2 regions of the Pseudarthrobacter sp. TRD_SC_9 genome follow, and region 1 is predicted to be linked to the other one. Evidence: riboswitches for the same ligand, from Rfam matches in the RefSeq annotation. Region 1 holds a riboswitch; the other holds the start of a gene.
What was found. Region 1 has a riboswitch for thiamine pyrophosphate ahead of thiO (glycine oxidase ThiO). Riboswitches for the same ligand answer to the same signal wherever they lie in the genome.
Positions count from the first base shown of each region.

Region 2: linked by a shared signal. The riboswitch ahead of ACWA13_RS10180 (bifunctional hydroxymethylpyrimidine kinase/phosphomethylpyrimidine kinase) and the one ahead of thiO (glycine oxidase ThiO) in region 1 are both predicted to bind thiamine pyrophosphate.

Region 1 is NZ_CM143956.1:2,693,022-2,696,722, reverse strand. Features, by position in the region: gene ACWA13_RS12505 (RNB domain-containing ribonuclease) at 1-495, opposite strand, end outside; gene thiE (thiamine phosphate synthase) at 544-1,221, opposite strand; TPP riboswitch at 1,248-1,367, shown strand; gene thiO (glycine oxidase ThiO) at 1,363-2,661, shown strand; gene thiS (sulfur carrier protein ThiS) at 2,658-2,894, shown strand; gene ACWA13_RS12485 (thiazole synthase) at 2,897-3,701, shown strand, end outside.
Region 2 is NZ_CM143956.1:2,179,228-2,182,928, reverse strand. Features, by position in the region: gene ACWA13_RS10185 (Rne/Rng family ribonuclease) at 1-1,526, shown strand, start outside; TPP riboswitch at 1,604-1,701, shown strand; gene ACWA13_RS10180 (bifunctional hydroxymethylpyrimidine kinase/phosphomethylpyrimidine kinase) at 1,692-3,260, shown strand; gene rplU (50S ribosomal protein L21) at 3,594-3,701, shown strand, end outside.

The DNA.
Region 1 (3,701 bases):
AGCCCGGCGTACGCTCACCGATTCGACTCCGGCGTCCGCGGCCAACCCGAATTCCCAGACAAAGGCCGCACACAGTTGGTCCGCCAGGAGGCTGCCGGCCTGCTCGCTGATGACCTCCGGATGGAGCGGAATCCGGCCATCCGGCGCGTAGAAGGTCTGTCCGCGGCGGCGGGTTTCGGCGTCGAGCGGTCCACCAGCCGCGACGAAGGAAGGGACGTCCGCAATGGCGTAGAGCACCCGGTAACCCTGGCCCGCGCGCTCGATGTACAGGGCCTGGTCCAGGTCCGTCGAAGAGGCGGGATCGATGGTGATGAATTCAACGTGCGTCAGATCGAACTCCGGAAGCCTGTGGTTTTCCACGGACTCGAGGGCATCCTTGAGCGCATCGTCAGGGAAGGGTCCCGGCAGCTCCAGCTCTGTTCGCAGCCCGCTCAGAGCTTCGGCAAGGGCGTTATTCCGGTCATGGACGCTGGGTCCCAGGCGATGGTGCGACACGAAATTTAGCGTAACCCGGTTTTGCCGTGGCGTCTCGCCGGCACACTGCTAGGCGCTGGCCCGCATCCCGGCGTTGAGCACTGACAGGAGGCCGGCGGCGGCCTCCGCGGGATCCCGGGCTTCGGTGATAGCCCGTACGACCACGATCCTGCCGGCACCCGCCGCCACTACTTCGCGCACATTGCCGTGGTCAATCCCGCCAATGGCGAACCACGGGACATCGGTGCCGCCCGTTCCGGCGGATGCGGCAGCATGCCGCACCAGATCGAGCCCGACGGCGGCGCGTCCGGGCTTGGTGGGGGTGGCCCAGACTGGTCCGACGCAGAAGTAGTCCAGGTTTCCGGTGCGGGCATCGGCGATGGCGGCGTCCACCTGCTCCGGCGTATGTGAGGACAGGCCGACGATGGGTGCTGCGCCAAGCAGGCTCCGCACCTTCGCCGTGGGCAGGTCCTTTTGGCCAACATGGAAAACAGGGGTGCCGGAGAGCAGCGCAATGTCCGCACGGTCATTTACCGCCCACAGCCGTTCATGACGTTCGGCAGCCCGCCTGAGCACCTCCAGGAGTTCCAGCTCCTGGGCGGCCTCAATGGTCTTGTCCCTCAACTGGATAATGTCCACGCCGCCCGCGAAAGCGGCATTAACGAAGGCTTCGAAATCGCCCCGTTCGGTGCGGGCATCGGTGCAGAGGTAGAGGCGGGCAGAGCTGAGGTCCGGGCGGGCTGTCATGGATCCAGCCTAATTCCTCTAAGCTGGGGAGGTACTGCGGGAGCCAATATGACCGTCATGGAGACGGCTTGGCTGAGAGGGCATCAGAGCCGACCGCTTGACCTGATCCGGCTAGTACCGGCGTAGGGAAGGAATCCAAGGATGGACGCTGCAGCCGCCACGGCACAAAGCTTCCGTGCCGATGTCGCCGTGATCGGCGCAGGAGTGATCGGCCACGCCGTGGCCTGGGAGTTCCAGCGCACCGGCCGTTCTGTGGCACTGATCGATGATGCTCCGGGCTCCGGCGCCAGCTGGGCGGCCGCCGGAATGCTCGCCGCGGTCAGCGAATACCACTACCAGGAAGAGGACCTCCTGGAGCTGATGGTGGAATCTTCCGGGCTGTGGCCGTGCTTCGCGGAGGCCCTCGCCCTAAGCTCTGGAACGGCCACCGGATATTTGACGACGCCGACCCTCACCGTAGGTGCCGGCGCCGCGGACCGCACGGCGCTCCTTGACCTGCGCCGGGTCCAGCTGGAGCGCGGCCTCGCCGTGGAGCCATTGACCATCAGGGAAGCCCGCAGCCGCGAGCCGCTGTTGAGCCCCGGTATTTCCTGCGCCCTCCATACCCCCGACGACCACCAGGTGGATCCGCGGTTGCTGATCAAGGCTTTCCGGGACGCCCTGGGCGGGAAACAGGGCGGCAGTGCAGGCGTCGAAAACGCCGCCGGCGGCTTTGCCATCCAGGCGGCGGCCGAAGAACTGATGTACGACGGCGGTAAGGTCACCGGGGTGCGCCTGCGCGGCGGGGGAGAGGTGCTTGCCGGCGAGACGATCGTGGCGAACGGACTGCATGCCGGGCAGTTGGCCGGCCTCCCCGATGGACTGCACTTGCCCCTGCGGCCGGTCCATGGCGACATCCTGCGGCTGCGTGTTCCTGAGCATCTGCTGCCCCTGCTGACCGCCACCATCCGCGGCCTGGTGCACGGCGTTCCCGTATACATCGTGCCGCGCACCGACGGGACGGTGGTGATCGGGGCCACCCAGCGCGAAGACAGGTTGTCCGGCCACGCGTTCGGAGGCGGGTCTAATGCCGTCTCGGCAGGAGGCGTATACCAGTTGCTTCGCGATGCCCAGCAGCTGGTCCCTGCCGTCGCAGAGCTCGAACTGCTGGAAAGCACTGCCCGCGCCAGGCCCGCCACCCCCGACAATGCGCCGTTCCTGGGCAGAGTAGGTTCGGCTGCCGGGCACGTTGAGGGCCTGGTGATTGCCACCGGATTCTTCCGCCATGGAGTTTTGCTCGCCCCGGTGGCGGCCAGAATCTGCCGCGAACTGGCCGACGGGGAGCCGGACCCGCGCTGGAAGGCCTTCCTCCCGGACCGCTTCTCAACAGCCGCGGCACCATCAGGACCAGGCCGCTATCCATTACAGGATCTTCCGTTCGAACAACAGGAAACTCGATGAACATCACCCTCAATGGCGAAAACCTTCCGCTGGACCCCGGTACCTCACTGAGTGCCCTGGTCACCCGGCTGACAGGCCGTCCGCTGGCAGTCAACGGGCAGGCCACGGACGGGCGCAAGCTCGGAGTGGCGGTAGCCCGCAATGCAGCCGTTGTGCCGCGCAGCCAGTGGGCAGCAACGGCGCTCGCGGACGGCGACGACGTGGAAATTGTTACAGCAGTACAAGGAGGCTAGGAATGTCTGAACAGATGACCCGACCAGTGAACGAACTGTCGACGGCGGCACGCACCCCCGCTGAGGCGGCCGTGGCGCCGCTCGTGATTGACGGCGTCGAACTTGGCTCCCGATTGATCATGGGGACCGGCGGCGCGCCGAGCCTGGATGGGCTGGGTGCAGCGCTCGTGGCCTCCGGAACTGAACTCACCACCGTTGCCATGCGGCGGTACTCGCCGGCGGAGACGGGGTCCCTGTTCCAGCTGCTGGAGGACCAGGGCATTCGGGTCCTGCCCAATACCGCCGGCTGCTTCACTGCCAGGGATGCCGTCCTAACCGCAGAACTGGCCCGGGAAGCCCTGGAAACCGATTGGGTGAAGCTGGAGGTGATCGCGGACGAGCACACCTTGCTGCCGGACGCCGTCGAACTTGTAGAGGCCACGGAACAGCTGGTTAGCCGCGGTTTCAAGGTCTTCGCCTACACCAATGATGATCCTGTACTGGCCCTGCGGCTGGAAAACCTGGGGGCGGTGGCAGTTATGCCGCTGGGCTCACCGATCGGGACCGGCCTGGGCATACTCAACCCGCACAACATCGAACTGATCGTCTCGAGGGCGTCTGTGCCGGTGGTCCTGGACGCCGGCATTGGCACGGCATCGGACGCAGCGCTGGCGATGGAGCTGGGCTGTGACGCTGTACTGCTGGCAACAGCCGTAACCCGGGCGCAGGATCCGGTGCTGATGGCCACGGCCTTCAGGCACGCAGTGCAGGCCGGGCGGCTCGCAAGGCTGGCAGGGCGGATTCCTCGCCGGGAGCACGCACTGGCGT
Region 2 (3,701 bases), 510 kb from region 1:
ACCGCCTCCGTGCGCAGTGGGAGGGCATTGAAGGGCAGGCCAAGTCCACCAAGGTCCTGGCCCCGGAGCTGCTGTATGGAGAACCTGACCTCACCATCAAGGTTGTCCGCGATGTCTTCAACGAGGACTTCTCAAAGCTGATCGTGTCCGGCGAGGAGGCCTGGGACACCATCGAGGCCTACGTGACCTACGTGGCGCCGGACCTGGTGGGCCGCCTTGAGAAGTGGACCCAGGACCAGGACATCTTCGCTGCCTGGCGGATCGACGAGCAGATTGCCAAGGCACTGGACCGCAAGGTCTTCCTGCCCTCGGGCGGTTCGCTGGTGATTGACCGCACCGAAGCCATGACCGTGGTGGACGTCAACACCGGCAAGTTCACCGGCAGCGGCGGCAACCTGGAAGAGACAGTCACCAAGAACAACCTCGAAGCTGCCGAGGAAGTGGTCCGCCAGCTGCGCCTGCGCGACATTGGTGGAATCATCGTGATCGACTTCATCGACATGGTGCTGGAATCCAACAGGGACCTGGTGCTCCGCCGCATGGTGGAATGCCTGGGCCGCGACCGCACCAAGCACCAGGTCGCTGAGGTGACATCACTGGGCCTGGTCCAGATGACGCGCAAGCGCATGGGCACCGGTCTGCTGGAAGTCTTTGGCGAGCAGTGTGAGGTCTGCGCAGGGCGCGGTATAGTCACGCACGACGAACCTGTGGAGCACCGCCGCGCCAATGTAGTGGCCGCTGACCACCACGCGTTCCGCAGCGACAACCAGCGCACCGAGGCACCCCGCACTGAGGCGCAGCCTGCACGGGGCGAACGTAAGCGCCGTCGCGGACGCGGCGGCCAGCAGCTTGACGTTGCAGCACCGGCGGCCGTGGTGCACACCGTTCAATCCGAACCGATCGACGCCGAGCGCCACGCCAAAGCCGAGGCAACCCGCGCAGCACTTGCCAACATCGCCGCCGCCGCACATGCTGCCCACCAGCATGACCAAGAACACGCTGCTCCGGCAGTTGCTCCGGTTGCTGTTGAAACGGTGCGCGAAACACGGGCACCTGAAACCACCGCTCCCCAGCCTCCGGCCGCGGCTCCCGCTGCTGTTTTGACGTTCGGCGGCGAGCAGGTTGCGCTGCCTTCGGTCGCCCACGCGGAGGAGGAACAGCCGCAGCCCAAGCTCACGCTGGACAGCCTCGCCGAAGCGTTCGCCCACCTGGGTGAACCTGCGGCCGAAAAGGTGACCGAGACAACTGGCGCCCGTAGGGTGTCCGTTGCTCCGGCAGTGGCTGCCGCTCCCGAAGCAGCAGACCCGTCACGCTCACGCCGTCCGCGCCGCAACCGCAGCGCCAGCCGTGCGCAGGGTGCAGCGAACGAGACCAGTGTTGAGCAGCACACGCCGGCTCCCGCTGCCACAGGTTCACACAGCCATGAAGCGAAGGCTCCGGTCTCCGCGGCGGTTGCGCAGGCCAGCAAGCCTGATGCTTCCCAGCCGATCATCCTGGGCGTGGGCGTGCCGGCATCTGAGCTCTAGCGCTTATTGAGTAAAGGGTCCGGTCCCGGAAGTTGCAGTCCGCGGGACCGGGCCCTTTTTCGTCTGCGTTAGGCTGTAGTACTGACACGGGGTGCCAGGCATCGGAGCCGGCTGAGATAAGACCCGTTGAACCTGTCCGGTTAGCACCGGCGAAGGGATGTCCACGTGACTTCGTCATTCGTACTGCCTGCAACGTCAACCAGCACAGCCAGCAATGGCACGTTCATCCAGCCCTCAAAGCATTCGATTCCCCGGGTGTTGTCCATCGCGGGTTCGGATCCATCCGGCGGCGCCGGGATCCAGGCTGACCTGAAGAGCATCGCGGCCAGTGGCGGTTACGGCATGGCCGTCATCACGGCACTCACGGCACAGAACACGCGCGGCGTCCGGGGCATCCACGTTCCGCCGGCCTCCTTCCTGGCGCAGCAGTTGGACGCCATCAGCGAGGACATCACTGTTGATGCCGTCAAGATCGGCATGCTGGGTGAGGAAGAAGTGATCACGGTGGTCGGGGACTGGTTGCGGAAGGTGCGTCCCGCCGTCGTGGTCCTGGATCCTGTCATGGTCGCCACCAGCGGGGACCGGCTGCTCAAGGAACAGGCCGAGCAAGCGCTGATCAGGCTGCTGCCGCTTGCGGACCTCATCACGCCCAACCTTCCGGAACTGGCAATTCTCCTGGGGGAGGAGCCCGCACCGGACTGGGCGGGCGCACTGGAGCAGGGTAAACGCCTATCCAAGGTCAGCGGTGCCACGGTCCTGGTCAAGGGCGGACACCTCGACGGCGGTACCTGCCCGGATGCCCTCGTCAGCAGTGCGGGGCTGCTGTCCTCGGAGGTCGTGGAGTTTCAGGGGCGCCGCATTGCCACCAATAACAGCCACGGCACGGGTTGCTCGCTGTCCTCCGCCATGGCCACCGTGATGGCGAGGCTCGGCAACTGGGAGGAAGCGCTGGCGGTGGTCAAGCCCTGGCTGGAAGGCGCGTTGGCAGGGGGCGGCAGCCTCGCCGTCGGAAGTGGAAAGGGCCCCGTCCATCACTTCCACCACCTTGTCCCTGCGGGTACGGACGGCACGGGGACTGACCTGCCTGGCAGTTTCTTAGACCTGCTCCGGCGTGAAGCGGAGCCTTACCTGGACGATATCTACGCACTGGACTTCATCCGGGAACTGGCGTCCGGTGGCCTGACCGAGAAGCACTTCGCGTATTACCTGAGCCAGGACTCCTTGTACCTGAACGGCTACTCGAGGGTGTTGGCGCGGGCAAGCGCATTGGCACCCACCGAGGCGGAGCAAATGTTCTGGGCGCGCTCGGCGTTGAGCTGCCTTGAGGTCGAATCGGAGCTGCACAGGACCTGGCTGGCTGGCCGCCCGTCACCCACGGGCCAGGGACCGGTGACCAAAAGCTACGTCGATCATCTTTTGGCGGCCTCCTCCGAGGGCAGCTACGGGGTCCTGGTTGCAGCGGTACTGCCGTGCTTCTGGTTGTATGCGGAAGTGGGGGAGCGACTCCACGGTCAGTTCCTGGCGGCCGATTCACCGGTGGGGCATCCGTACGCAGACTGGCTCCGTACCTACGCGGACGAAGCTTTCGCCGAAGCCACCCGGCAGGCGATCGCCATCGCCGACGCTGCGGGAAGGAACGGATCTGCGGCCGACCGCTCGGCCATGCTGGCTGCCTTTACCCAGTCCTGCCGGTTCGAGGTGGATTTCTTCGACGCGCCGCGCCGGTTTGCCTGAGCCTGGCGGACATTGTCCTGTGCGTACGGGTAAGATAGTTAGGTTCCGAATGTTCGTCCAGTATTGCTCAGTGATTGCTTAGCGACTTGTACGGTATAGCCCGGAACCAGCCTCATTTGCGGCCGGAGCCAGATTTAGCGTAAACTGGATCTTCGGTGCTTACGCCAACACTTGGGTTATGACTCCCCGGACCAGCCAATCGGCAAGTCCAGGTAATAGCTCACGGGTCCCCCCGGGGAATCCACGGCGTTGAGGCACAGCGGGAACCGACCATTTTGAGTCCAGGTTCCGCACGCAAATTTAGTAATGACGTCGAGAGAAGTGAGTTCCCCAGTGTACGCGATTGTCCGCGCAGGTGGCCGCCAAGAGAAGGTTTCCGTTGGAGACTTCGTTACCATGAACCGCGTCCCCGGTGGAGCCGGCAGCACTATTTCGCTGCCC